DNA from 4 places in the Chryseobacterium sp. UF-81 genome. Region 4 is predicted to be linked to each of the others. Evidence: riboswitches for the same ligand, from Rfam matches in the RefSeq annotation. Region 4 holds a riboswitch; each other region holds the start of a gene.
What was found. A riboswitch is a leader RNA that binds a small molecule or an ion and turns the genes downstream of it on or off. The one in region 4 is predicted to bind S-adenosylmethionine.
Positions count from the first base shown of each region.

Region 1: another riboswitch for S-adenosylmethionine. It lies ahead of AC4IFE_RS06835 (TonB-dependent receptor plug domain-containing protein); the one in region 4 lies ahead of AC4IFE_RS04075 (SusC/RagA family TonB-linked outer membrane protein).
Region 2: another riboswitch for S-adenosylmethionine. It lies ahead of AC4IFE_RS04780 (alpha/beta fold hydrolase); the one in region 4 lies ahead of AC4IFE_RS04075 (SusC/RagA family TonB-linked outer membrane protein).
Region 3: another riboswitch for S-adenosylmethionine. It lies ahead of AC4IFE_RS06495 (TonB-dependent receptor plug domain-containing protein); the one in region 4 lies ahead of AC4IFE_RS04075 (SusC/RagA family TonB-linked outer membrane protein).

Region 1 is NZ_JBSIBX010000003.1:300,935-308,707, reverse strand. It holds gene AC4IFE_RS06840 (aconitate hydratase) at 1-1,565, shown strand, start outside; gene AC4IFE_RS06835 (TonB-dependent receptor plug domain-containing protein) at 1,631-4,375, opposite strand; SAM-I-IV-variant riboswitch at 4,665-4,763, opposite strand; gene AC4IFE_RS06830 (outer membrane beta-barrel protein) at 4,887-7,103, shown strand; gene AC4IFE_RS06825 (HesA/MoeB/ThiF family protein) at 7,179-7,773, opposite strand, start outside.
Region 2 is NZ_JBSIBX010000002.1:368,264-376,036, forward strand. It holds gene AC4IFE_RS04765 (DUF58 domain-containing protein) at 1-767, shown strand, start outside; gene AC4IFE_RS04770 (OsmC family protein) at 838-1,257, shown strand; gene AC4IFE_RS04775 (MGH1-like glycoside hydrolase domain-containing protein) at 1,308-3,923, opposite strand; SAM riboswitch class I at 4,111-4,217, shown strand; gene AC4IFE_RS04780 (alpha/beta fold hydrolase) at 4,276-5,214, shown strand; gene AC4IFE_RS04785 (ACT domain-containing protein) at 5,216-6,754, shown strand; gene AC4IFE_RS04790 (O-succinylhomoserine sulfhydrylase) at 6,847-7,773, shown strand, end outside.
Region 3 is NZ_JBSIBX010000003.1:225,142-232,914, forward strand. It holds gene AC4IFE_RS06485 (hypothetical protein) at 1-7, shown strand, start outside; gene AC4IFE_RS06490 (alpha-amylase family glycosyl hydrolase) at 321-3,155, shown strand; SAM riboswitch class I at 3,258-3,366, shown strand; gene AC4IFE_RS06495 (TonB-dependent receptor plug domain-containing protein) at 3,463-5,883, shown strand; gene AC4IFE_RS06500 (APC family permease) at 5,891-7,195, shown strand; gene prfA (peptide chain release factor 1) at 7,335-7,773, shown strand, end outside.
Region 4 is NZ_JBSIBX010000002.1:226,478-234,250, forward strand. It holds gene AC4IFE_RS04060 (sterol desaturase family protein) at 1-610, shown strand, start outside; gene AC4IFE_RS04065 (transposase) at 610-1,029, shown strand; gene AC4IFE_RS04070 (helix-turn-helix domain-containing protein) at 1,076-1,408, shown strand; SAM riboswitch class I at 1,608-1,705, shown strand; gene AC4IFE_RS04075 (SusC/RagA family TonB-linked outer membrane protein) at 1,789-4,722, shown strand; gene AC4IFE_RS04080 (RagB/SusD family nutrient uptake outer membrane protein) at 4,742-6,235, shown strand; gene AC4IFE_RS04085 (hypothetical protein) at 6,298-6,909, opposite strand; gene AC4IFE_RS04090 (hypothetical protein) at 6,915-7,391, opposite strand.

The DNA of each region.
Region 1 (7,773 bases), on a different contig from region 4:
ATTTCGGTGAAGGAGCGGAATCTCTTTCAGCGACAGGTAAAGGAACCATCTGTAACATGGGTGCTGAAATCGGAGCAACAACCTCTACTTTCGGATATGATGATTCTATGAGAAGATATCTGTCAGCAACAGGAAGACAGGACGTAGTAGATGCCGCTGATAAAATAGCAGAACACCTGACAGGGGATGCTGAAGTGTATGCCAACCCTGAGCAATATTTTGATCAATTAATAGAAATCAACCTTTCTGAACTGACCCCTCACTTAAACGGACCTTTCACTCCGGATTTGGCTACTCCTGTAGCAGAATTCAGAGCTAAAGCTGAAGCTAACGGATGGCCGATAGAAGTGGAATGGGCTCTTATTGGCTCTTGTACCAACTCTTCTTATGAAGATCTTTCAAGAGCAGCTTCTATCGTGGAAGACGCTGTAGCAAAAGGAGTTAAGCCTAAAGCAATCCTGGGAATTAACCCTGGTTCCGAGCAGGTAAAATTCACAGCAGAAAGAGACGGTTTCCTGAATTCTTTCAGAAAATTTGAAAACGCAAGGATTTTCACCAATGCCTGTGGACCTTGTATCGGACAATGGGACAGAGAAGGAGCTGATAAAGGAGAGAAAAACTCTATCATTCACTCTTTCAACAGAAACTTTGCCAAGAGAGCTGACGGTAACCCGAACACACACGCATTCGTAGCATCTCCGGAAATGGTAGCTGCAGTAGCAATTTCAGGACGATTAGATTTCAATCCGATTACAGATACTTTAACTGCCGAAAACGGCGAGCAGGTAAAACTTGATGAGCCTAAAGGTTCGGAATTACCGGCCAGAGGATTCGCAGTTGATGATAATGGATACCAGGCACCATCTGAGGACGGTTCTTCTGTTGTTGTGAAGGTAAGCCCTACTTCGGACAGACTTCAGTTACTGGAAGAATTCCCTGCCTGGGACGGTAAAAACATTGAAGCCGCCAGAGTATTGATCAAAGCTTTCGGAAAATGTACTACCGACCATATTTCTATGGCTGGACCATGGCTGAAATACAGAGGTCATCTTGACAACATTTCAAACAACATGCTGATTGGAGCTGTCAATGCCTACAACATGGAAACCAACCGTGTTAAAAATGAATTAACGGGTGAATATGGAGAAGTTCCGGCTGTACAGAGAGCTTACAAAGCTGCAGGAATCCCTACTATCGTTGTTGGAGACCAGAACTACGGTGAAGGTTCTTCAAGAGAGCATGCAGCCATGGAGCCAAGACATTTAGGTGTAAAAGCTGTATTGGTAAAATCATTTGCGAGAATCCATGAAACAAACCTTAAAAAACAAGGAATGCTTGGAATCACTTTCGCTAATGAAGCTGATTATGATAAAATCCAGGAAGATGATGTAGTTAACTTCTTAGATCTTGATCAGTTTGCTCCAGGAAAGCAGCTGACTTTAGAATTCATTCATACTGACGGAACTAAAGACATCATCATGGCTAACCATACTTACAACGATCAGCAGATCGATTGGTTTAAGGCTGGTTCTGCCCTTAACCTGATTAAGAAACAAGAAAATTAATTGTTAGAATAATTAATCATAGAAAAGCGGCTTCCTTCGGAAGCCGCTTTTATTTTAACCTGTTTTTAAAATTTAAATTCTACTCTTGCGAAAACGAAGCGTCCACCAATACCATATTGAGAAACCTGTCTTGAGTACACAAACTGGTTATCAGCCGTTAATGAACTGATATTGGGGCTTTTCGAAGGGAGAATATTGAAGATATTATTACTTCCTATTGTTACTGAGATATTTTTATTAAAATCATAACCTACGGAAAGATCGGTTACAAAACGTTCATTCAGAACGAAATGTTCTCTGCTTTCGGTAATTCCGTCAAAATTAGCATCCAAAACATCCGCATCCGTCACTTTTCCAAAGTAAGAATTTCTAAGCGCAACAGTAAGTGCAGAGAATTTCAGTGTATTGGCAAGAGTTGCCTTGATATGCGGTACGGCTTCTTCAAAATACACCCTGTTAGGTTCAGAAAAATAGTTATTGATCTGGCTTACCAGTTTCGGCGAGGCATGAATATCACCAATTCTCCTGGTCTGATTAAAATTAAGCCCCAGGTTATTTTCCAGAGATATCCCTTCTGAGATTCTTGTATTCTGGGAAACTGTAATATCCAGTCCTTTTGTCTGGGAGTCTACCGCATTGGCAAAGAAATTCGCGGCACTGGCTCTTGCCAGATCGAACGCTCCCTGCAGCACAGCCTGGTCCGAACCCGATGCAAAACTTCCTTCCGGACGGTAGAATAAATCGGTAAGCACTACTCTATCTTTAATTTTTATAAGATAGGCATCTGCTGTAAATACAAGACTTAGCGCCGGAATCTTCCAAGTAATTCCTGTGCTGTACGATTGTGAGGTTTCCTGTTTCAGTTTTGGAATTCCTAATGCCTGGGCTGCTTCAGAATTATTCCTGAAAGTTCCGACCTGCGTTGTCTGTCCCTGCTGAATCAGTGTAGAGGTTGAGCTATAGTAGATCTGCGCTAAAGAAGGTGCCCTGAATCCGGTGGAAACCGCTCCTCTCCAGTTGAAATTCTTAGCCAGTTTTACATTGGTCGCCAATTTATAATTGAACGTGGAACCGAAGTCTGAATAATTTTCAAAACGGACAGCACCTTCCAATAGCCACCAATCCGTTGGTTCAATTTCAACATCGGCGTATGCTGCTACACTGTTTCGGCTTCCTGAAATGGCATTATCCGGGCTGAATCCCGGAAAAACCTGGGAACCGGCAGGTCTTGTAACTCCAAAAAAATCGGTTACCTTTTCATTATCCGGGGTAGCAGCAATCACTACACGTCCATATATATCATAGGAAACATAAGAATTTTCATTTCCTGCATTCACTTTATAATTTTCATAGCGATACTCTCCTCCGAAGGCTACATTTAAGCCGTGAAGGACATCATATTTTTTGGAAAAATCCAGATTCAGGGTATTTTGTAAGAATTCTGATCCTCCTGCCTCAAAAGTTCTTGGTGATCTGTCTCCAAGAGAGGCATTAAATGTATTAACTACACCGAAATTAAAAGCATTTTTACCGAAAGTATTACTCAGATCTACATTCCAGCCATTCCATTTTCCTTTGATCCCTCCGGCTAAAGAATAGTCATTGACACTTGCTTCAATCTGTGGCAGATATCCATTCGGGGTAACGGCATTTATATTTCTTTCGGTGTTCGGCAGACGATAAAATCCGCCGGCATTTCCTAAACGGTAGCTGTACCCACCAAAGGAATACACTTTCCAGTCTTCACTGACCGGAATTTCAGAATTGAAAAAGAGCTGTGCCGACTGTAGTTTAGACTGTCCCGCTCTCAGACTGAAATCTTTTCTTTCCAGACCTCTGTAACTCAGTTCCTGATCGGTAAAATCTTTCCCTAGCAGTCCTTGTAATGCTGCAATGCTGTTGGCTCCCGATATCTGATTTTTAAAATCCTGTGAAAAGTAATCAACCTGTGCTGCATATTGCTTAACCGTATTGATGATCTGCTGAGTGTTGGAAGTATTGGTAATGTTTTTATATAATCCATCGATATTCACTCCGTTCTGCAATGCCCTGTAATTAATTGCATTATAGGCATTAAAAATATTCCCCTGACGTACGCCCGCTCTTGAATACGGATCACGATACTGTACGGAACCTGTTACATTAATAAATCCTTTTTCACCAATTTTTGCTCCGTAGTTCAGATCCGCTGAGATGGTCTGCCCATCTATTCCTCCGGAAAAATTATTGGCAACGGGTGAAGCATATCCTCCCAGGAAAACCTGTCCCGATAATCCCAACCGTCTTTTAAGCCCTAAATTCACGACTCCCGCAATGGCATCAGAACCGTATTGAGCAGAAGCCCCGTCTCTCAGCACTTCAATCTTATCCAGGGCAAAAGCAGGAATAGCATTAAGGTCTGTTCCCACAGAACCTCTTCCCGGTGTTAGCGTAACATTGATAAGAGAAGATTGGTATCTTCTTTTTCCGTTAAGCAAAACCAAAACCTGATCAGGGCCAAGTCCTCTGAGGAGAGCAGGGTCTACGAAATCTGTTCCATCATTTACAGTATGGGAAGTGGAAGAAAATGAAGGCACCACATAGTTGAGAGCCTGGCTTATATTGTTAACAGGACTCTGTCTTAAGATCTTTGAGATATTGATGATGTCTACCGGTACCGGGGTTTCTGTAAGGGATCTTCCGGATCCTCTTGATCCCAGGATCACTACATCATCGATCTTTTTGGATGATGCAGAATCCGTCTGTCCGAAGTAAAATGCTGAAATAAGAGCAGCTGAAGCCGTGATTATTTTTTTATCGAAATTACGCATGTGTTTTCTATATTTTTTATTACTGATTGTGGGTTAATTTTTGGCAATAGAATTCCTGCAACCTTTATTTTAAGGTTACGGTCAAAAGCCTGAATGATTGAATTATTTTTTAAAGAAGTCTAGAAACAACAACACATGCACATGTGAGAATGGCATGAAAACAGGTCAGAATAATGAAGGGATACTTCATGATCTGAGAAACGAAAATTTAAATTGGTCTTGTGGTTTCCCTTGTCTTTAAACATTGATTTTATTTTTAAAACAAAAATGTCAAGATGGGAGAAAATAGAGAATAAACATTTTTTCCGGGCATACCGGCTTATCTATTTCAGCACCTTGCTTGTTTTTGCAGGTTGCTATCCCATCTATGAGATTCTTGATAATTACGTGGCAAAGATATAATTATTTCGGAAATAAAAAAATAATTGCCCAAAAATTTAACTTTTCGGAAATTTCACCGTAACAAATTGCTCTTTTTTACGTCTAACTGAACAGTAGTAAAAAAAGCATTATGAGAAAAACTATACTTACGCTATCTCTGTTAGGGTCTGTTTTTGTCTTTTCACAGGAGAAGAACAGCAACAGTACAGAGAAAGAAAAGCAAATTGAAGGCGTAGTTATCACCAAAACTAAAAAAGCCGTTGAACAGAAAGCAGACCGTACTATTTTTGATTTTTCTGAACAGCCGCAGCTGAATAACGGGAATGTGCTGGAAGGTATCAAAAAACTTCCGGGATTGGTTTCTACCGATATCGCAGGAATGATGTACCAGGGAAAAATCCTGGATGTTTACCTGAACGGAAGGCCTTTAAATATCACTTCAAATGAACTGAATTCTTTTCTTGAAGGGATGCCTGCCAACTCGGTAGACAGAATAGAAGTGATCACCCAGCCGGGAGCAGAGTACCCGGCTACCTCAGGAGGTGCCATCATGAATATCATTACAAATAAGAATGCCAATAAGTATTTAACAGCAACCTATTCTGGAAATTACTCGTTTACCAATTACGATAAATTCAGAAGCAGAACCACTAATTCTTTAAATCTGAATGCAAGAAATAAACTTTTCGGATGGCAGCTGAATGTAGGCCAGAATTACCGTGAAAGTATGTTAAATGGCGATCAGGATGTACTTCTGCATAACAATACAGACAGAATAGGACGCGGATATTTTGCAAAATCAGGATTGACTTTTGATCTTGGACAGGACAGATTATTGCTGAACTACGATATTTACCACAACAATAATGACAACTATACTGCCAGTAGAGGACTTGCCGATATTCCCATAAGCTTTGATCCTGTCAAATACAGAGAAGCTGATTATGAAGCATCCGATGTCGCTCATACCAATAACCTGAGGCAGGAAGCTGTTGTAACGTATCAGAAGCGTTTCAGCGACAAGTCTCAAAAACTGGATTTCCAGTTCGGATATACCAAAGCTACTTCTAAATTCTCCCAAGACAATTTCTTCCAGAGAGGCTTTTATACGGATCCCTGGGAGCCTTTCCTGAATGTAGGCGGAGAAAATGTACTTGACAATAAGTCGGATATGCGGGTAGCCAACTTCAAGATAGATTATTCACAGCCGATCAAGCTTCTGGACGGTGGAAAAGTAAGTTTAGGCGGTTTGTATGAAAGACAGGATTATGATACGGAAAGTAAAGGCCTTACCAATCTGGAATATCAGAGACAGACGGCTTCTACCTACCTTGAATTTCAGGCAAAACTGAAAAAGTTTGACTTTACCTTAGGAGCAAGAGCAGAAAACTATGATATTTCCGGAATTACAAGAACCATAAAGGATAATGCTGTTCTGGAAAGAGATTTAACTCCTTTCAATAAATTCAAGCTTTTTCCGAATGCAAGTGTTCAGTATAGCGTAATGAATCAGGTGTACATTGCTGCGAACTACAACAAAAAGATTACTCTGCCAAGCATTTCTGCCCTGAACCCGAACAACGTTATCTTTGCCAGCCCGAATACGGAAGTTACCGGTAATCCGGATCTTCAGCCTACGATTTTTGATAATTATGAATTGAAAGTTTCAGCCTTTGATTATGCCTTCATTGGATACAGTGTAAGTTCTGCCAAGGATCAGGTAGCGCAGATCATCATGAAAAACGGCAAGAACCTTTACAATAAGCAGGTGAATATCTCAAATATGAAAATTCACAACTTTAATGTAGGTCTTCCTATACCGTTTATGATTTTCAGCAAACCGATGAGCGAGATCATGAAGTTTAATTTTAATCCTGACAAGATTAATTTCATGTATCTGTATGCAGGTTACCAGAAACATGATATTGACAATTTAAATAATAAAGGCTTCTGGATCTTTAATATCATGACCCAGTTGCTTCTACCGAAAGATATCAAACTGACAGCCAATTACAGCTATTTAACACCAAAGGCCGGATATTTCTATTTTACAGCAGATAAACCATTTAATAACAATCTGGATATTACACTGACGAAAAAATTCATGAATAATCGTTTGACCGTTTCTGTTTTTGCGAATGATATTTTCAACGGACAGGTGATGCAGGTGTATTCCAATCCGCCTGAAGGACAGCCTGTAATGATCAGAAGTAAGTATGACACGAGAAATTTCGGAATTTCAATCAACTACAAAATTCCTACGAAGAATAAACTGGCCAAGGAAGATCCAAACATCCTGAACCAGACTAAGAAAGAAGACACCGGCGTTATGCAGCAGGCACAGTAATTTTTTAGAATCAAAAATCATAAAATAAGGCAGTAAAGAAATTTTACTGCCTTATTTATTTAAAAACAATATAATCTAAAAATCTATAATCTGGAATCTCCAGTCCAGGGTATCAATAAGAGTAAGCTGATTTGCCTGTACAGGAAGTTTTGTGATGATCTTTAAAACCTGTAGAGCCATCATGCTTCCTACGATACCCGGCAGTGCTCCCAAAACTCCGAGACTGTCACAGTCCGGGATATCTTCATCAAAAGGTGGTTCCGCAAAGAGGTCTCTGAGATTTTTACTGCCTTTATAATTGAATACAGCAGTTTGTCCCGAAAAACCCAGGATACTTCCGTAAACCAAAGGCTTTCCAAGCTTCACACAGCTATCATTGATTAAATATCTGGAGGTGAAATTATCAGACCCGTCTACTATAATGTCATACTGTGAAAGGATTTCTTCTGCATTTAAGCTGTCGATTTTTATATCAATTCCAATAAACTTTACCTGATGATTAAGCTTATCGGAAAATGCTTCCGCACTTTTAACCTTTGAAACCCCAATTGTATTTTCGTTGTGAATGACCTGGCGGTTCAGGTTGTGAAGTTCCACCTCATCAAAATCTGCAACGCCTAAAGTTCCCACTCCGGCGGCCGCGAGGTATTGAATAACCGGACTTCCCAAA
Region 2 (7,773 bases), 140 kb from region 4:
TCAAAAAGATCAGAAAACTGGGGCATACCATGGAATTTGAACAGATCAAAGAATATGTTCCCGGAGATGATATCAGAACGATTAACTGGAAAGCTACTTCTAAAACGAACCGCCTGATGGTCAATCAGTTTCAGGATGAAAAATCTCAGCGCATCTTTATTCTGATTGATAAAGGAAGGACAATGAAAATGCCTTTCAATGGGTTGAGCTTGCTGGATTATTCAATCAATGCAGCTATGGCTCTTTCCCACATCATTCTGAAGAAAGGCGACCGGGCCGGAATGATGACCTTCTCTAAAAAGACCGAGAATAAAATTGCGGCCGAAAACAAATCGGGACAGCTGAAAAAGATCTCAGAAGCACTGTACAATATTAAAACCGATTTTTTTGAGAGTGATTTTAATCGTCTGTACCAGGATGTAAAATATTCTCTGAACCAGAGGAGCCTTGTTTTGCTTTTTACCAATTTTGAAACTCTTGACGGATTAAACCGGCAACTGAAATACCTCCGTGGTATTGCCAAAAACCATTTGTTGGTTGTTGTATTTTTTAAAAATTCAGAATTACAGACCCTTATCCATAAAAATCCAGAAAGCATGCAGGAAATTTATGACGAGATTATCGCTGAAAAATTTGAATTTGAAAAGAAACTGATCATTCAGGAACTGAGGAAATATGGGATTTACACCGTATACACACTGCCTGAAAACTTAAATATTGACGTTATCAATAAATATTTGGAAATAAAAGCGCGGGGAATTTTATAATTTTGCTTTAATATAAATCTAAAGGCTTCAGTCATTCTGAATGAAGTCGAGGAATCTTTAAAAATTAAAAATGAAAATAACACTCAACAGACTCAACGACGATTTTTTATTTGAATGTACCAATTCCCAGGGGAATTCGATCCTTTTGGACAATACCTCACAGCCGGGAGCTAAAGGCGTTTCTCCTATGGAAAGTGTACTCATGGCCGTAGCCGGATGCAGTGGAATAGATGTGGTGGCTATTCTGAAAAAACAACGTCAGGAAATCACAGGTTTCAGGGCAGAAGTAGAAGGGGAAAGAGTTCCTGTAGAAGATGCAAAGCCATTTAAATCTATCAAAGTGAAATTTCTTTTAGAAGGAAATATTGATCCTAAAAAAGCATTGAAAGCAGCCCAACTGTCTTTTGAGAAATACTGTTCCGTATCAAAAACTTTAGAGCCTAATGTAGAAATCGGGTATGAAGTTTTGGTGAATGGAGAGGTAGTTTAGTTATTTTTAATTGAATATAAAAGCGGCCGGCCCATTTGGGCCGGCCGCTTTTATATCGTTAATCTGGGTTTCATAAGCTTGGCAACCGTTGCAGTCCATCCTGTCTGATGGGAAGCTCCTACACCACGGCCATTGTCTCCATGGAAATATTCAAAGAAAGTAATATAATCCTTAAAATGTTCATCATAATTAAATTTGGCATTGCCTCCGTTGAAAGGCCTCTGCCCGTCTTCATCCTTTAAAAATAAAGAGCATAATCTTTTGCTGATATTCTGGGCGACTTCATCCAGGTTTTTCTTCTCTCCGCTTCCGGTAGGGAATTCTACCTTTAAGCTGTTGCCATAGTAAAAATGGAAACGCTGTAAGCTTTCCACAATCAGGAAGTTGATAGGAAACCAGATAGGGCCTCTCCAGTTGCTGTTACCACCGAACATCCGGCTGTCGCTTTCTGCAGGAGTATAATACACTATATTTTCTGTCCCATGAACAGAGAATACAAACGGGTTTTCTTCATACACTTTTGACATGGCGCGGATCCCGTAAGAACTTAGAAATTCGTTTTCATCAAGCATCCTTCTCAAAACCTTTGTCAGCCTGTTTTTGCGCAAAATGCTCATCAGATGTTTTCTTCCCTGTCCTTCCTCATCCCAGTGAGAAACAAGCTTTGTAAGTTCCGGCTTGTTTTTTAATACCCAATCCATTCTTGCCTGGAAATTAGGCATTTTCTCCAGTAATTTATGGTCTACAATTTCCACGGCAAACATCGGGATCAATCCTACGATGCTTCTTAATTTCAAGGAAACACTGTCCCCGTTACCGAGCTGCAGTACATCATAGAAAAATCCATCCTCCTCATTCCATAAACCTTCCTTACCGTCACCCAGATTTTCCATGGCTTCAGCGATATACAGATAATGTTCAAAAAACTTGATCGCCATATCTTCGTAAACCTGGTAGTATTGGGCAAGTTCCATAGCAATCCGCATCATATTAAGAGCGTACATCGCCATCCAGCTTGTTCCGTCGGCCTGTTCAAGGTGTTGTCCGTCTTTCAGTTCCATATTACGGTCAAAAGCACCAATATTGTCCAGACCAAGGAAACCTCCTCCAAAAATATTGTTACCGCTTTTATCCTTTCGGTTGACCCACCATGTAAAGTTCAGGAGCAGTTTCTGGAAAACTTTTTCGAGAAATAAAAGATCAGGTTTACCGTTTTGCTTTTCATCAATTTTGAAAACCCGGAAACAGGACCATGCGTGTACCGGTGGATTTACGTCGCTCAGGTTCCATTCATAGGCAGGAAGCTGGCCATTCGGATGCATATACCATTCCTTTGTCAAAAGCAGAAGCTGCCCTTTTGCAAATTCACCGTCAATAATAGAAAAAGGAACGCAGTGAAATGCCAGGTCCCACGTTGCATACCATGGATATTCCCATTTATCAGGCATGGAAATGATATCCTTATTGTGAAGATGATTCCATTCTGTATTTCTTACATACTCATTAAAATTTCTGGGAGCCTTATGATTAGGGTCACCTTTCAGCCATTTCCCTACATTATAATGATAGAACTGTTTATTCCAGAGAAGTCCTGCAAAAGCCTGACGCTGGACATTCCTTTCGTCTTCATTAGTTGTTTCACTCTGGATGTCATTGTAAAACTCATCTGCTTCGGCAATTCTTGTACTGAAAATTTCGTCAAACTTATCAAAGGGTTCATCCGTTTCATCAGGGCACAACCTGAAATCAAAAGTTTTGGATTGTCCGGCCCCAATCATTTCATCGATAATGAAGGAGGCTTTGGTGCCTCTCTTTTCCGGATTTACCGTATTGCTTCCATAGATGATATGATCATTTATTCCGTCTTTAAAATAGGTGTTTCCAGGATAAGGTGCTCCGTATAATTTCGGAGTATTTGTTTCATTTTCGCAGAAAGCACTTTTAGCAGCCAGATTTCTTGAATAAAGCTTTTTAATCGAAATGCTGTCATGATTAATATCAATGCATCCGTCATATGACGCATTCATCTGGGCTTTATAAGTATTATAGCCCCATTTCCAGTTATTTCGGAACCATGCAGTAGGAGCTATAACGATGGGAGCATCCTGCAGGCTCCGGTTATGGATGGTTACCCTTGCAAGAATATCATTGTGGTCTGCTTTACAGTATTCAATGAAAATATCAAAATATTCATCATTATTAAAAATTCCGGTATCAAATAGTTCATATTCAGGTTCCTTTTTGCTTCGTCTTCCGTTTTCGGCAACAAGATCATCATAAGGAAACGGATTGATAGGATATTTATACACCATTTTCATATAGCTGTGGGTAGGTGTATTATCTAAGTAGTAAAAAATTTCTTTGATATCCTCTCCGTGGTTACCCTGAGGATTGCTTAAGCCAAAAAAACGTTCTTTTACGATTTTATCTTTTTTATTCCAGAAGGAAAAGGCAAAACAGAAAATCTGCTTTACATCAGAAATCCCGGCGATCCCTTCTTCCCCCCATCGGTAGGCATAACTTTCTGCATTATTATGGTTGGCGTAATGCCAGGCATTTCCGTTCGGGCTGTAGTCTTCACGTACATTTCCCCATTGCCGGTTACTGACGTATGGACCCCAGTTTTTCCATTTAGAATCTTGTAATCTTTCTTTCTCAACAGTCATATTTCATCACTTTTTCAATACGAAGTTAGTTTTTTTGAAAAATAATTCCAATTCCTCTCACCTGAAGAATTATTAACATAGCCCTGAAACGCTTATTATTACAGTGTTTTTAAATATTAAATATTTTTTCTTTTTAATTTTAAAAGAAAAGACTTATCTTTGCAGAGCGTTCATTCAAATATTGAAAATGTTATCAAGAAAGGTTGAGGGATTAGACCCTATGAAACCTTAGCAACCCTTTGTGCAAGCAGAGAAGGTGCTACGTTCTACCAATTTATTTTGGACAGATAACTTACTGAAGTTCTTTTCAGCCATTTCCTGTGGCATTTTCAATTGTATTAAAATAATAGAATTGAAAACAGAACTAAACTATATTAATCTTTCGTATCGTACCCATTCCCAAAAGGAATACAATATCCCGTTGACTTATCAGGTCTTCGGGAAAGACCTGTTTACAGCACCTGTTATATTGGTAAATCATGCCTTAACCGGAAATTCAAATGTTTCCGGAGAAAAAGGATGGTGGAAAAAGCTGATCGGTGAAAATGAGGTTATTGATACGACTCAATATACAGTTCTGTGTTTCAATATTCCCGGAAACGGATATGATCATTTTTTAATTGACGAATACGAAGACTTCACGCCATCAGATATTGCTGAAATATTTCTGAAAGGCCTCGAAGCTTTACACATCAAAAAATTATACGCCATTATCGGAGGTTCTCTCGGAGGAGGGATTGCGTGGGAAATGCTTGCCAAACAACCACAGTTGGCAGAGATTTTTATTCCCATTGCCTGTGATTTTAAAACCCACGACTGGCTTCACGCGCAGTGCCTGGTTCAGAAATTTCTGCTGAATGGAAATGATGAACCCCTGCAGAAAGCAAGAATCCATGCGATGCTGTGTTACAGAACCCCTCAATCCTTAAATGACAGATTTCAAAACAGATACGACTATAAAAAACAGCGGTTAAAGTCAGAAGACTGGCTGGTTTATCACGGAAATTCATTGAACGAAAGATTTAGTTTAAAATCATATAAGCTCATGAACCATCTGCTGATGAATATTAATGCCGAAGAAGAAAAGTTGGAAAAAATCGGTGCCCGAATGCACCTTATCGCAGTGGACACAGATTTATTTTTCCCTGCTTCGGAAATCCGAATGTGCTTTGAACAGCTGAAAGAGAAAAACAAAGAGGTTTTCTATCATGAAATACAGTCAATTCACGGGCATGATGCCTTCCTAATGGAATACGAACAATTAAATACTATCATAAAAAATATTTTGTAGAATGAGAAATGCCAACGAAATAAAGTTTTTAAGAAACAGATCAATCATCAAGTTTGAAGGAGAAGATTTCCTGGGTGAAATCGGGATCGACGGAAGAATTTTTAAGGCGCTTACTTTGGCGCGCATCAGTGTAGGAGTGATCTCCCAACAGGCCATTGAAAACGGAATATCCATTCTGGTCAATGAAGCCGATGCAGAAAAAGCAGTTACCTGCCTGATCGACGAATTTGAAGCAGAAAGAAAATCAGGAAAGGTTTCACAGATTTACAGCATCAATAATGTTTCCGTACTTGGATTTGTAGCGGAAGATTTTAATAAAGTTCTAGCAGAATTAGCCAGAAATAATGTCTTTCCACTTCTTCTCAACCAGGTGGCGGCCGAAAAAAGAGTCAATATTGTCGTTACCTCTTCCCAGGATGAGAAAACGAAAAATATCATTGAATCCGAAATTTTCAAAAAGCCTAAAACTGTTCACCTGGCGATCATTGGTCACGGAAACGTTGGGAAAACATTAATAGAGCAGGTGTTACAGTCGTCTGAAGAAATAAGAAGACGTAAAAAGATAGATCTTAAAGTGGTTGCAGTTGCCAATTCAAGAAAGATTGCATTCAATAAAAAAGGTTTCAATGCGGACTGGAATGATGAGGTCTTGACAGCACATCATCCCTCAAATGTTGAAGAGCTGATTAATTTTTCAAAAGAAAATCAGCTGGAAAACCTGATTGTAGTAGACAATACAGCAAGCAAAGATTTTGTAAAAAACTATCATGCACTCGCTGAAAACGGTTTTGACCTGGTTTCGTCCAATAAAATTTTCAATACACTTCCCATAGAGGAATATCGTAAACTAAGATATACGTTGAGTAAAAATAACAGACGCTATCTCTATGAAACTAATGTGGGAGCAGGTTTGCCATTGATTGATACCATAAAATTACTCCATCTTTCAGGAGAAAATATTACCAGAATAAAAGGGGTTTTCTCAGGATCATTAAGCTATATCTTTAATAATTTCTCTGTAAGAAATGATAAATTCTCAACGATTATCGGAGAAGCAATGGAAAAAGGGTATACAGAACCTGATCCGCGTGAAGACCTTTCCGGAAACGATGTGGCAAGAAAACTTCTCATTCTGGCAAGAGAATTAGATCTGATCAATGAATTCCAGGATATTGATATTCAAAATTTAATTCCTGAAAATCTTCTGTCTGTAGATAAAAACGAATTTATCTCAAGGCTGGATGAGCTGGATGAAGAATACCGGAAAATTAAAGAAGGTCAGGAGCCCGGACATGTGCTTCGTTATGTAGGCGATCTTCATGGTGACCTTCAGAAAGACAAAGGACAGCTCGATGTGAAACTGGTTTCTGTACCCGGCACCTCTGCATTAGGTCAGCTGAAAGGTTCAGATTCTATTTTTGAGATCTATACCGAAAGTTATGGTGAGAACCCAATCGTAATCATGGGAGCCGGAGCCGGAGCCCAGGTAACAGCAAGAGGAGTTTTCGGAGATATTTTAAGAGTAAGTGAAACGAAATAATAATTTAATATAACAATTTAACAATGTACTAATTTACCAATGATCTTATTGTTACACTGTTAAACTGATACATTGCTACATTTTAAAACTATATGGAGAATTTTGAAACATCAGCGATAAGAACACAAACTGAAAGAACGCAGTTTGACGAACATACAACACCATTATATCTTACATCCAGCTTTATATTTCAGGATGCAGAAGATATGAGAGCAAGCTTTGCTGAAGAAAAGCCTAAAAACTTATACAGCCGTTTTTCAAACCCGAACGTGACAGAATTCACGGATAAAATTGTAATAATGGAAGGTGCAGAGGCGGGATATGCGTTTGCAACGGGAATGGCTGCCATTTACTCAACATTTGCGGCTTTATTGGATGCAGGCGATCATATCGTCAGCTGCCAGTCGGTGTTCGGATCTACACATACCTTGTTTACAAAATATTTCCCGAAATGGAATATTGAAACCACTTACTTTAAAGCTGGAGATGCGGAAAATGTAGAGCAGTATATTAAGCCCAATACAAAGATCCTGTACCTGGAAACGCCTACCAATCCGGCTATTGAGATTCTGGATCTTGAGTTTTTCGGACAGATTGCGAAGAAGCATAACCTTATCTTTATTGTAGATAACTGTTTTGCAACACCATATCTGCAGCAGCCCATTAAATATGGTGCAGACATTGTTGTACATTCTGCAACGAAACTTATTGACGGTCAGGGAAGGGTATTAGGTGGAGTAGCCGTAGGAAAAGCCGATCTGATCAGAGAGATTTATCTTTTTGCAAGAAATACAGGACCTGCAATGTCGCCTTTCAACGCTTGGGTATTATCAAAAAGTCTTGAAACATTGGCTATCCGTGTTGAAAAGCATTGTGAAAATGCCTTAAAAGTAGCTGAATTTTTAGAAAACCACTCCAATGTAGAGCTTGTAAAATATCCTTTCCTAAAATCCCACCCTAGTTATGAAATTGCTAAAAAACAGATGAAATTGGGCGGAAATATCGTAGCTTTTGAAATT
Region 3 (7,773 bases), on a different contig from region 4:
TCATTAATTGATTGTCATTGCTTTTTCACCTTAATTCTGAAAAAGTAATATCAAAGCAAAACAACATATATAAACCGCCTTCAATTTGAAGGCGGTTTTTTTATTATCCGTTATCCGTGAAATTCCAGACACATTTATTAATAACGATTTGATCTTTTTGAGTTTTAAATAATATCAGGGACAGATCGATTGATTGAGGACAGTTTTATGATATAAAGGCTTATGAAATTCCTTCATAAGTTTTTCTTGTTTTGCATTTTCAGCAAAAAATGAGGGGCCTAAAAGAAAATAAATCATATATTCGGAAAAAAAATAAAAAAATGAAGAAATTTTATTCCCTTATTTATCTGTTTGTTGCAGCCTTTGTTTTTGGGCAAGTCAACTACACGATTGCCCCAAATCCATTTAATGAAACGGATGCTATTACGTTAACCGTTCCCGGAGACCAGATTGATGAATCAGCCTGGGGTGTTTCAAATAATGCCATTTATATCTGGTCCTGGTCCTTAGATACCAATTATCAGAACAGCCAGGATTGCCCGACTAACGGCAGCTGGAATAACTCTAATGACCTGAATAAGCTCACTTACAATTCAGGGACAGACACATATTCTCTAACCTTTACTCCTACTGCTTTTTATGGAAGAACAGGAATCGGGAGATTCGGATTTTTATTGAAGGATAAAACCGGGTCTCACCAAACTTCGGATACTTTTGTGAATGTTGGGGTTTTAAATTTAAACCTGACGAACCCGGCGGCCAACAGTTTAACTACTGTTCCGGCAGGAAATTCAATCAATATTACGGCGTCCACCAATGTTGCCTCAACATTTCAGCTCAAAGCAAACGGAGCCGTGATAAATTCTACTTCGACTTCTTCACAGTCGTACAGTTACAGCTATACGGTGACTCAGGATGCCAATATGGAGCTGATTGCAACAGATGCCAACTTAAACTCTAAGAATGCCACATTCATATTGCAGATTCCAAGAAATGTTGTTTCTGAGGCAATTCCAAGCTGGATAAAGCAGGGAATTAATTATAGCTCTACAGATAACACAAAAGTAGGCCTTGCTCTTTATGCACCTTATAAAAACTTTGTTCATGTCATCGGAAGTTTTAATAACTGGACTGTGAATGACACTTATTTAATGAAGCGGGATACTACAAATCCTGATCTTTACTGGATTGAACTGACCGGATTGACTCCACAACAGCTATATACTTTCCAGTACAGAACCAATGATCTGAGAAAAGTAGCAGATCCTTATTCACCGCAGATCTTGTCTTCCTATGATGATCAGTGGATTTCAAGCTCCACTTATCCGAATTTACCTCCGTTTCCTGCAGGACAGAACTTTGAAGTCTCTATGTTTAAAACCGGGCAGGCGCCTTACAACTGGCAAATGACCAATTTTCAAAGACCTGCAAAGGAAAATCTGGTGGTATATGAATTATTGCTGAGAGATTTCACACAGGAAAAAAACTGGCAGTCATTGATCAATAAGATAACTTATTTAAAGAACTTAAATATTAATGCTATAGAGCTACTGCCTATTATGGAATTTGAAGGGAACCTTTCATGGGGATACAATACCTCTTTCCATTATGCGTTGGATAAAGCTTACGGAACTCCTGAAAAATTCAAAGAATTTGTTGATCTGTGCCACCAGAATGGAATTGCCGTTATTTTAGATATTGCATTTAATCATGCAACAGGGCGCTCACCTTTGGCAAGACTGTGGAATATTGACCCGGATGGAGACGGTTTTGGAGATATTGCTGCCAATAATCCTTATTTCAACCAGGTTCCGAAGCATTCTTATAATGTGTTTAATGATTTTAATCACTCAAGTCCTTCAACGCAGTATTATGTTGAAAGGAGCCTTCAGCAATGGCTGACTGAGTACCATATTGATGGATTCCGTTGGGATCTTACGAAAGGATTTACCCAGAATTGCTCTGAAAATGATGAAGCCTGTACCAATGCTTACCAGCAGGACAGAGTAGATATTATGAAAAATTATGCCGACAAACAGTGGGCAATTGATCCGAATTCCTATATGATATTCGAACATTTGGGAACTGATGCTGAAGAGCAGCAGTGGGCGAACTATAGAGTTGCTGAAGGAAAAGGCGTAATGCTTTGGAATAAGCAGACTGAGCCTTATAACCAAAACACAATGGGTTACAAGGAAAACAGTAATTATGACAGAATGAATCACAGCCTTCACGGCTTTACGAATATGCATGCTGTAGGGTTTGGAGAAAGCCATGATGAAGAAAGATTAATGTTTAAAAATCTTGCTTATGGTGCGGTTAACGGAGGTTACAACGTTACCAATCTGAATACTGCTCTTGAAAGAATGAAAGCTTTCGGAGCTACATTCTTTACGATTCCCGGTCCGAAAATGATCTGGCAGTTTGGAGAGCTTGGCTATGAATTCAGTATCAACCGATGTGCAGACGGTACAATCAGCAGCGGATGCAGAACCGATGAAAAGCCTGTAGCCTTTACTTTAGGATATGATACCAATGCGAACAGAAAAGCAGTGTATGATACCTGGGCTAAAATTATCAATATCAGAAATACTTATCCGGTTTTCAAATCAAAAACATATACTGTAGAATCTAACAACCTTACCAACGATCCTGAAGGTTTGATCACAAGAATTTATGTATACGACAATACAATAGCCGGAATGAAGAATGTGGTGGTTTTGGCGAATTATACCACTGCTGCTCAGAATGTTGTTCCTTACTTCCCTTATACAGGACAGTGGCAGAACCTTATGGATAATTCTGTTTCAAACATCACTTCTACAACAGCTCCTATTACCTTACAGCCGGGAGAGTTCAGAATTTTTGGAAATTATGCAGGAGCATTGTCAACATCTGATGTGAATGCAGCCAATAAACTTTCACTTCAGATTGCAGATAATCCCGTGAAAAACGGCCTGGCAAAATTAATATATCACAAAGCTAAAAATGGAGAGATTATTATTTTTGATATGAACGGTAAAAAATTGGATTCCATTAAATTAAATACCGAAAACGGGACTTATGAACTGAAAACGAATTATCCGCCGGGAGCCTATTTGGTTCACCTGCAGTCTGAAACAGGCACTGCCATTCAGAAGATGATTATTAAATAAGAAAAGAGGGACAATGTTTATTGTCCCTCTTTTTTATTGACAGCACAGAATATATAAATCTACTTTTTTGCCAATTAAAAATATTAGTCTACTTTTGCAGTAGATTTATCAAGAAAGGTGGAGGGATTTGGCCCTATGAAACCTTAGCAACCTGCACGACTCTAAAAAGTGTAAAGGTGCTAATTCCAACCCGGTTTGGGGAAGATGAGAAAAGTCAATATTCTGACAACAATTCCACTCTTGAAATCTTTTATGGCTGCGGATGAGGTCCGTGGAACTATTGTATCATTAATTTACGAGGACAAAGATGAAAAAATTAAGCCTGTCTGTCATCCTCCTGGGAGCTGTTTTGGTGAACGCACAGGAACAGGAAAAAGGAAATCAGATCGAAGATGTAATTATAGTAGGAAACAGGAACGCCAAAAGAACAAAACTGGAAACACCGGTTCCTGTAGATGTTATCAATATAGAAAAGCTGCAGAAATCTGCGCCACAGACAACAGTTCAGGACTTGCTGAATTATGTCATCCCTTCATTCAATTCTGTAAGACAGTCAGCATCTGACGGGACAGAACATATTGATCCTGTAACCTTACGAGGAATGGGGCCGGATCAGGTATTGGTGCTCATCAATGGGAAAAGAAGGCACACCACTTCATTGGTCAACTATCAGAATACCGTTGGAAATGGATCTGTCGGGACAGACCTCAGCACTATTCCGGTAATTGCTATTGACAGGATAGAGGTTCTGAGAGACGGTGCCGCTGCACAATATGGTTCCGATGCCATTGCAGGAGTTGTAAATGTTATCCTTAAAAAAGATATTGGAGCAACAGCAACAGCGTCTTACGGGATCAGCGGAAGAAATGACGGCGAAACCTATCAGGCCGGAATCAATTACGGATCTTCACTTGGGAAAAAAGACAGTTATGTGAATCTTTCGCTGCAATTGAGTCACAGAGGGAAGACCACAAGAACCCAAAACCATGACCTGGATATCTTCGGGGAAAATTTTGCCTATGAATTCGCAGATGACCCGGAAGGAGCAAGGGCACTGGATGATCAAAAACTAAGAGAAAGAGGTCTCACCCGGGATGACTTTAATTTTCAGATCGGAGATGCCCAGATCAGGCAGGCCCAGTTGTTTTTTAATTCTGAATATCCTTTAAGTGAAAGCTTTAAGCTGTATTCTTTTGGCGGTTTCAGTATTAAAGAAGGAAAAGGCTTCGGCTTCAGAAGACTACCGGGAGAAACATCCAATGTGGTTTCTTCTATCTATCCCAACGGATTTCAGGCCTCTTTGAACTCGCAGGTTTATGATTTTTCTTATGCAGTAGGAGCAAAATATAATATCAATAGCTGGTTGTTTGATATAAGCAATACATTGGGAAGTAATACGTTCAATTATAATGTAGACCATACCAATAACGCATCTTTAGGGGCGAAATCTCCGACGAGCTTTTATGCAGGAGCACACAGTTTTCTTCAGAACACGGTAAACCTTGATGTTTCTAAAAATCTGAATCAGTTTAATATAGCATTTGGGGGAGAATTCCGTTTTGAACAGTATGAGATCAAACCGGGAGATGAAGCTTCTTACACCCGATATGATATCAATGGAAATCCGGCAACTCCGGGATCTACAGTGGAAGGAAACGGCGGCTCACAATCATTTATCGGTTTTTCTCCGGACAATGCTTTAAAGAAGTCCAGACATTCAACAGCAGTATACGCGGATGTCTCTTATGATATCGCTAAAAAATTAAATATAGATCTGGCAGGAAGATTCGAAAATTATTCAGATTTTGGAAATACGCTGAATGGAAAACTGGCCGTGAGATATGAATTTGTAAAAGATTATGCAGTACGGGCATCTGTGGGAACCGGTTTCAGGGCTCCATCCCTTCAGCAGCAGTATTTTAATAATTCATATGCCGATATCTCCACTTCAGGATCGGGAATTGTCACCAAAGGGATTTTCAGGAATGACAGTGACGCAGCCAGAGCGCTCGGATTTGATCAGTTAAAGCAGGAAACCTCGGTCAATGCCAGTGCCGGTCTTACTCTGAAGCCGGCCAACAGGCTGTTTATAACAGTTGATGGGTATTGGATCAGGGTAAAAGACAGAATAGTAATCACCAGCAATATTGAAGATCCAAGACTGGCTCAGTATGATGTAGAAAGCGGAAGGTTTTTTGCTAATGCGGTAGATACGGAAACAAAAGGAGTAGATGTTGTGGTCTCTTACGATTGGAAGCTGGGCGGAGGAAATTTAAATATCAGTCTGGCAGGAAATTATACAGAAACTAAAATCACAGATTTCCATTTTCCTGAAAACCTGGTGCCTTCCCAGGATGAATTCTTCGGGCCGGACCAGATCAATATCATCGAAACCCTTTCTCCTAAAACAAAAGCTTCATTAGGATTGAACTATGCCATCGGAAAATTCAATTTCATGGTTAGAAATACGTATTTTGGTCAGGTCATAAGAGATGGTTATCCGTTTGGAAAGGTTCAGAAATTCTCTCCCAAAGTGGTCACAGACATGAGTGTAGGCTATGATATAACGAAAAATATTAATCTGACCATAGGAGCCAATAATGCCTTTGATGTGTTTCCGGACCTTCAGATCTATGAAAATTCATATTATGGAGTATTTAAATATGCGCCGGTTCAGATGGGAACGCTGGGAAATTATTTCTTCGGAAGGCTTAATTTTAATTTTTAACTGCTAAATGAGTACTGCTACACACCAGATCGGCTGGAAAACGGCTGCCGCTATCGTTGTCTCCAATATGATCGGGACAGGAATATTTACTACTTTAGGATTCCAGCTGTCTGATATTACCAATACCTACAGCATTTTCCTGTTGTGGATCATCGGCGGGATTCTCGCCCTGTTCGGAGCGTTTTGCTATGCCGAGCTGGGTTCCTACTTTAAAGGAAACGGCGGAGATTATATTTATCTTAAAGAAACCTATCATCCGGTATTTGGTTACCTGGTAAGCTGGATCTCTCTGATTATTGGATTTTCTGCACCTGTGGCACTGGCGGCACTGGCAATGTCCAAATACCTTTCGGTGTTTAATTATACCTTTGGGACTGGCTTTGCCATAGGATTCATTTTTCTGGTGGCAGCAAGCTTATCGTTCAGCCTTAAAACATCAAGCCGGTTTCATAATTTTTTCACCTTTATCAAAATAGCTTTCATCATTGTTCTGGTGGTTCTGGGTGTCATGCTTTCAGGATCTGAGGCAGGAAACAGCCTGAAATTTACTGACAGCTGGCAGCATGAGATCATGCTCCCGGCTTTTGCAACATCCCTGGTTTTTGTTACCTATTCCTATACCGGCTGGAATTCAGCTTCTTACATTGCAGGAGAAATAAAAGACGTTCAGAAAAATCTTCCCAGAGCTTTAATTGTGGGAACCGTTTTTGTGACGGTCAGTTATCTGCTTGTTAATTTCATCATGCTGAAACACGCACCTGTAAGCCAATTGGCGGGAAAAGAAGATGTGATGGGTGAAGCTGCAGGGAATATGCTGGGAAGCGGTTTTGGAAAAATCGTCAACATTTTTATTGCCTTACAGCTGATTGCGACCATCAGTGGCTATTTATGGGTAGGTTCAAGACTTACACAGGCTTTTGCGAAAGAAAACCATTTGTGGAGATCACTTGCTGTCAATAATAAAAAAGGAATCCCCGTAAGGGCTATTTTTGCCCATGCAGTGATTGCTTCAGTGATCATTCTGACAGGAAGTTTTAAAGAAATCTTTGTCTATACTGCTTTTATCCTTCAGCTATTTGCCAGCCTTTCTATTTCCACGGTTTTCTTTCTTAAAAAAGACCAGCGGAAAATATTTAAATCCAACATATTTTACATTTTTCCTGCGGTTTTTCTGCTGTTCAGTATGTACATCCTCTACTTTACACTCATCCATAATCCTAAAGAAAGCATTATAGGACTTGGAATTGTAGCCTTTGGATTAATTTTATATGTAATTGACAGAAAATTTTTTAAAAAACCGGCAGAACATTAAAATTTAAAATAAAATACTTCTGAGGCTCCTGAAAAGTCTTAAATCATAATAGTTCAAAAAATTATGTGAATCCTACGCAGTAAAGGAATTTTAATTTGAATTAATAAATTCTTATCTTTGCACTCTCAAAAATTGCAGAATGTCTAAATCATTAATTCCAAAACTGGAAGCTATTAAACAAAGATATAATGAGGTTGCCGACCTTATTATACAGCCTGATATCATTTCAGATCAAAAAAAATATTCTTCTCTGAATAAAGAATACAGTGATTTAGGAAAGATTGTAAAAGTGTATGATCAGTATAAAGGTGCACTGGATTCAATTGAAGAATCTGATGAGATCATTGCTGACGGTTCAGACAGAGATCTTGTGGACCTTGCGAAAGAAGAAAAGATGGAAGCTCAGGCTAAAATTCCAGGCCTGGAAGAAGAATTAAAAGTTCTTTTGATTCCTAAAGACCCTGCAGACGACAAAAATATCATTGTAGAATTACGTGCCGGAACAGGAGGTGATGAAGCCGCTATTTTTGTGGAAGATATCTACAGAATGTATAGCATGTACTTCAAAACAAAGGGAT
Region 4 (7,773 bases):
AATAAGACATTCGGTTTTGTCTTCCGTGATTATGTCTGTTTTAATTTTTGTGGCAATAGATACTGATCTATCAAAATATACAAAATGGTATCACAACATCAATGATTATCCGCTTTGGTGGCTTCCTGTAAGTTTTTTGTTGGGTATATTTATCCATGATACTTATTTTTATTGGCTTCATAGGCTTTTGCATCATCAAAAAGTATTTAAGTATGCCCATGTTGTTCATCATCAATCCAATAATCCAAGTCCTTTCACATCATATTCTTTCCATTTTTTAGAAGCGGTAGGAGAAGGGTTGATTGTTCCCATTTTGCTATTTATTATTCCCTTCCACCTCATAAGTATCTATTGCTTTATCGTTGTTGGATTTTTGATCAATGCTTATGGGCATTTAGGATATGAAATTGCACCAAAATGGTTTAGAAAATCATTTTTATTTCAGATCCTTAATTCTTCAGTGTATCACAATCTGCACCACAGTAAGTTTCATGGAAATTATGGGCTGTATTTTAGGTTTTGGGATAAAATTATGGGAACTGAAAATCCTGAATATGAAAATGCCTATGACAGAATACAAAATAAAAGATTTAATAATCAGAAAGAGTAATGGAATTAGATTTAAAAAATATTCATATTGGCGAGTGTATCAGAGAAAGAGCAGATGAGCAGAAAATCCCTATTGCCCGGATCTGCAATTTCTTCAAAATCACAGAAGATGAAATCAATAAAATGTATAATGAAAAGAGTCTTGGGACTGAAATTATTCTTAAATGGAGTAAACTGTTGGAGTATGATTTTTTCAGACTGTATACTCAGCATTTAATACTTTTTTCACCTCCGGGAAAGGGTTCTTCTAAAATCACAGTAACATCTTTGCCGCAATTTCGTAAAAATGTATATACGAAAGAAATTATAGATTTTATGTTAGAATTAATAAGTACAGGAGAGAAAACAAAATTTCAGGTTATAGATGAATATAAAATTCCCAAGACCACACTGTATAAATGGATAAGTAAATATGGCTGAAAGAAAAGCTAGAGAATGAAAAATAAAGTAAAAATCAAAAAAATGCATGAGAAAATTACAACCGAACTATAGAAAAATCTATACTGATATTATCATTAAAAAACATCCGGAAAAACTTAATATTTGTAATCCTGTATTGCAGAAAAAGACCTTATCGACTCTAGATATTATTAGATTGAATCAGATGGTTTTCGGGCTTAAGGATCAAAGGACATTTCAATTTAATCAAAAGCATAGGTCTTACGATGAATCTGCAATTTTGGATATTCTGGAATATCAGGAGAAAAACGGCCTTAATAATACTCAATTGGCTAACCATTTTAAATTGAGCCGGAATTCTGTCGCCAAATGGAAGAAAATATTCGCTTTAAGTAATTAAATGATCTGTTTAAATACCTCAATTGAATTATTTTTAATGATATTTCTCATGTTTAATAATTTATTAATCCTTGTAACTCCTTATTTATTTGATATTTATTTTAAATGATATGTTTAATTTTTAAAAATATAATTGATGAAACATTTAGTCTACTTGTTTTGTAGACTAAATGTTTTTAGATTTGCAACATATTTCGATCGGCTTATAAAGAAAGATGGAGGGAACTGACCCTGTGAAGTCTTAACAACCTGCCTCTGTGCAAGGTGTTACATTCAGCCTTTAAAGGGAAAATAAGCATTTGGTTAATCGTATTTATCGATGCCCTTTGCTGTATTTTCTGCAAAGGGTTAATTTTTAATATGTAGTAAACAAAATTGATTATGATTAGTAGAAATTTAATTAAATCTAAAATTTGGATTCCTCCGGTTGCCGTATTTTTTTTAGGAATTATCAGTGCTAATGCACAGGAAGCAAAACCGAAAAAAGATACGATTAACGAAAAGGAAATCGATGAAGTGGTAGTGATTGCCTATGGTAAAGCAAAAAGGACAAGTTATACCGGTTCTGTAGCCACTATTTCCAGTGACAAGATCAATAACAGGCCGGTTACCAATATTACAAAAGCTCTGGAAGGCCAGGTTCCCGGCGTTCAGGCAGTAAGCGCTTCCGGGCAGCCGGGCTCAACAGCTTCCGTAAGGATCAGGGGAGTAGGTTCTATCAGTGCTTCCAGTGATCCTCTTTATGTGGTGGACGGAATTCCTTTTGACGGAAATATTAATTCCATCAGCCCGAATGATATAGAATCCATCAGTGTTCTGAAAGATGCTACAGCCAGTTCATTATACGGTTCAAGAGGAGCTAACGGGATTATCATCATTACAACGAAATCCGGTAAAAAAGGAGAATCGAGAGTAAACTTCAATATCAGCCAGGGATTTTCCAGCAGAGCTGTAAAAGACTATAAGCAGGTAAGTACAGATGAATATTTCCAGCTGTATTGGGAAGCACTTAGAAACGGATACAAATCCGGACAGATATCTTCTGAACAGGCCGGACAGATGGCAAGCAACAATCTTGTGAATGCTTTGGGAATAAATCCTTACGGAACCGGATTTCCAAATCCTGTTGGAGCGGACGGAAAGCTTCTTCCTGGAGCAAAAGCCTTATGGAATGACGATTGGAGGGATATTCTCCAAAGGACAGCTTCCAGAAGCCAGGTAGATTTTGATATCAGCGGAGGCAGCGAAAAAAGCAATTATTTCTTTTCAGTAGGGTATCTTGATGATAAAGGAATTGCCATAGAGTCTGGATTTCAAAAATTTGCAACCAGACTAAAGATCAATTCCGAAGTTAAAAAATGGCTGAATGCAGGTGTGAATTTAAGTTATACCAACAGTATCCAGAATGCACCGCCATCTTCAGATTCTAGAACAGACAATATTATTAATGCAGCCAGGGTAATTCCGTCTTTCTATCCATATTACGAAAGAAATGCCGATGGAAGCTATGTGCTGGATGCCGGAGGGAACAGAATTTATGATTTCGGGAAATACAGGCCTACAAGTGCATTGCAGAATCAAAATGCTGCGGCAACACTTCCTCTGGACAAGAACGAAAATAAAGAAGACAATTTCTCAGGAAAAGGATTTTTAGATTTTACTTTCCTTCCGGAACTGAAATTTAAAACCAGCTTTTCAGTTGATCTGGTAAATTATAACGGTCATTACTATTCTAATCCTCTTATCGGAGAAGGCAGTGAGATCGGTGGTTCTGTAACGAGATCAAACAGCAGAACACTTTCCTATACAACCAGTAATATTCTGACTTTTGACAAAAAATTCGGTAAGCATCATCTTAATGTTTTAGGAGGACAGGAATTTTATAAATATGATTACCAGACGATCTCCGGTTCCAGAAGCCAGTTTTCCCTTCCTTACTATTATGAGCCTGATGCAGCCGCCTTATTGGGAAGTTTCAGTGGAAACAGTGATAAATTTTCGTTGTTGAGTTTTCTTGGAAGGGCGGAATATGATTTTAACAATACCTACTTTTTATCAGTATCGGGAAGGGCAGACGGTTCTTCAAGATTCTTTGCAGATAACCGATGGGGAAAATTCTGGTCAGTAGGAGCTTCATGGAAAGTTTCAAATGAAGATTTTATCAAGAACCTGAATGTCTTTAACCAATTAACACTGCGGGCAAGTTATGGTGGCCAGGGGAATGATAAATTAAGAAGACCGAACGGATCTTCACTTTATTATGCTTATCAGGAATTGTATAAATTTTATAATAATCTTGGTGAGCCGGGAACTGTTCTTGAAAAAGTACAGACCAATGATGTGAAATGGGAAACCAATCTTAATTTAAATGTAGGTCTTGAGTTTGCCATTCTTAATAACAGGGTGAAAGGTAACGTAGAATATTTTAAACGGAAAAGCCAGGATCTTCTGTTTAATATGCCGGTTGCTCCATCTCTTGGAATCAGTGATTTTCCGTTCAATGTCGGGACGATACAGAATACGGGTTTTGAATTCTCATTGTTTACAACTCCCATCAAAAATGATAATTTCCAGTGGAATGTGGATGTCAACCTGAGTACTTTGAGCAATAAGATTACAAAGCTTCCAAAAGGATCTGTAATAACGGGAACAAAGCGTTTGGAAGTAGGCGGTTCAATCTATGATTTCTTTATTCCTGAATGGATGGGCGTAGATCCTTCCAACGGAAAACCTTTATGGAGATATATCTATCAGGATGCGAACGGAAATACAGTGGACGGAACCACTTCAGAGTATGCCAAAGCAACAAAAACAGTACAGGGATCTGCACTTCCTAAAGTAACAGGAGGAATTACCACAAGTATTGCCTATAAAAACTTTGATGTATCAGGATTGTTGACATTCAGTATAGGTGGAAAGATCCTTGATACGGATTATACATCATTAATGTCCAACGGAAGCGCTGGCGGACGTGCATGGAGTGCAGAAATGCTGAACAGATGGACGCCTGAAAACCCAAATACAGATGTTCCTGCGTTAAGTACAACAACAAATAACTGGACTTCCACTTCTTCAAGGTTTTTATATTCCGGAACCTATGCAAGACTTAAAAATGTGAACCTCGGTTATACACTTCCTTCCGATTATTTTGAAAAACTGGGACTGAAAAAGTTTAGGATCTATGTTCAGGCAGAAAACCTTCTGACTTTCTACAAACATAAAGGAATGGACCCGGAACAGGCATTGGACGGGACCACTTATTACAGATATCCTGCCATGAGAACAATAACTTTTGGTCTTCAGGCAACTCTTTAAAACTTTAAAATTTGAAACAATGAAACAATTAAAATATATATCTTTTGTCCTGATCGCAGTATGGTCGCTGATCAGCTGTGAAAACGAACTGGAAACGGCTCCTACGGATCAGGCGAGCGGTGCAGAGGTTTTCAAAACGGCCGAAAGCGCAGAAACGGTAATCAATGGGGCATGGGCGAAATTGAATGATGACGGACCCACCTATGCCAATATAGGGTATTCAACAGTCTTGAGAACCAGCGATGCCATGGGAAGCGACGCTGCGATCCTTACGAACAAATACGGTTTCCCATCTGCCTATGCTTTTACGGAAATGATCAACAATACAGCGTCGAGACCGCAGTTTATATGGTCGACATTGTATTCAACGATTAATAATATGAATAATGTGATCACCCGTATTGACCAGACGGGAGGGAGCCAGGCCAAAAAAGACCAGGTAAAGGGACAGGCTAAAGCTTTGCGGGCTTTCTGCTATCTGAATCTGGCCAGCTTTTACCAGTTCAGTTATCTCAAAGATAAAACGGCTCTTACAGCACCCATCTACACAGAGCCTTCGACAATCAGTTCAGTTCCAAAGAAGAGAGCAAGTCTGGAGGAAATATATACCTTGATTAAAAGCGACCTTACTGAAGCGGATAATTTATTGGCCAATTATACCAGAAATAATAAAGATAAGATCAACAAAGCTGTTGTCAACGGACTTTTAGCAAGAACCTACCTGAATACCGGAGAATGGAGTAAGGCGGCAGCGGCAGCAAAAATAGCCAGAGCAGGCTACCCGCTAATGACAGCTGAAAAATATAAGGAAGGTTTCAACGATATCAACAACGGAGAATGGATATGGGGACATGGGCAAACTCAGGAACAGTCAGGAGCGAGCTATGCTTTTCACTATCTGGATGTGTCTTCTTCGGGAAGCTATTACTATAGTTTTATGGCAGATCCTTTCTTCAAAGATTTATTTGATACGAATGACATCAGATATCAGCTATTTCAGTGGGATGGCCTTCCGGGCAGGGAAGGGCTGTTGAGGTATTCCAAATTTAAATTTAAAACCGGACTCATCGCAGATATTGTATTGATGAGAGCTGCAGAAATGTATTTGATTGAAGCCGAGGCAGAAGCCAGAAACGGAAATATCACCAATGCTGTTGCAGCTTTAAACCAATTAAAAACTGCGAGAAATGCCAATCCTTACAGTGGATCTCTTGTGCAAAATGATGTCATAAAAGAGATCCTGATTGAAAGAAGAAAAGAACTTTTCGGAGAAGGATTCTCCCTTTCAGATATCATCAGAACGCAGGGAGCCGTAGTAAGAAAACCATTTGTAGATGCCAGTGGACAACCTGTAAAAGTACAGATTACCACTCCAGACGGAACGGTGAAAACAGTGAATGGAAGAGGGCATTCGGTCTTTAATTTCCCGGATCAGTCTGCTTTTGCCCCGAACAGTAAGTATTATCTATTTAGTATTCCGCAAAAGGAGATTGAGAATAATCCGAATTTGTAGTTTATTTAGATTTGACTTTTTAAAAAGCCGTAATGTTTCAACATTACGGCTTTTCTATTAAACTAATTGGTATTAAGAATTTGAAGGAGTTTCGGATAGTCACCGTCTTGTCCAAAATTTTCTGTATTAGCATTGGTTCCGACGATATGCTTTTGATGACAATCAAAGCATATTTTTGCCATCCCAATAATTTTCTCTCCCTTTTTAAAAACTAAAATATCCCGATATACAGGAACGCAGGCATATTCAAGAATCTCACTTACGGTTTTCTCAATAAATATCTCATTGATTTTTTTAAAGTTTTGAGCTTTTATTACTGATTTTTTGAAACCAAGCTTATCCAGACTTTTTATAAACTCCGTATCATTTATATCCTTGGGAGTTTTGTTAATAAGTATGTCAAGTTTTAACTGATCTTTTCTTGAACGATTCTGACCACTATCTAAAATCATGACTGCATTTTCATCAATACTAATATGATAGTGATCTATTCCATCATAATCAAAGTATAGTTTTCCATACTTTGGAATGATTTTTTGTTCAACAGATTTATTTGATTGCTGTTTATTTATACTGCTATGTTCTTTTTTACAACCTAAAAAGAAGCTAAGAATGACTAATAGCAGAAGCCTCAACTTTAATATTGTTTCATCTTTCCATCTAAGTTTTATCATGATTTTTATTTTTTATAAAACTCCCAGTAAAAAGTGGTTTTATAGATACTAGAGGAGGTAATGTAGCTTTCAATCTTATTTTCAATTTTAGTAAAAATAGAATTATCATCATTTTTAATACATTCTATTTCATTGAAACCATCCTTCTCTGAACTGAATGTTAGTGTTGATTTATGTACAATTACATAATTCTCAAAATAACAATCACTCATTCCTGAATTTGAAGAAGTATATAATTTGTAAATAGTGTCTAAATCGTCTTGTGTAAGCCTTATGTATAATTTTATACTTTTATCTAAATCATTTTTAGAATATTTCTTGTATTCATATATTCCAGTTGAGCTGTTGTAAACACGTTCTTCCTGAATAGCTCCAAAGTCATAATCTGCGGTATGATATATAAAGTCTTTTTTTACTTTGTTCTGAGCTGTACAAGCTTGAAAAGCATTAAATAAAATTATTATGTATATATAATTTTTCATAAGATAATTATTTCATTGAGCATTTAAAAACTGACATAGGCTTCATATAAGCTGTTTCTATTAAGCCCAGAACCCTCACTAAATACTTCTCCAAAGCCTAAGATTTTAATCAGATCATATCAGGATATTATCTTTTTAGTATTCCGTAGATAGGAGATTGAGAATAACCCAAGCTTATAGGTGTTTAGATTTGATTTTTTTTAAGCCACGATGTTTACACATCGTGGCTTTTAAAGTTTTTATTCTAAAAGAGACTCTCTTTTTATAAATTCCCAATAAAGTGTTTTCCGATATTCCGGAGACTTCATTATTAAATCATAAATGAGAGCTTCTATTTTAGAATATTTTTTAATTTCTTTCTTGTCAGTAGAACAATCATGAG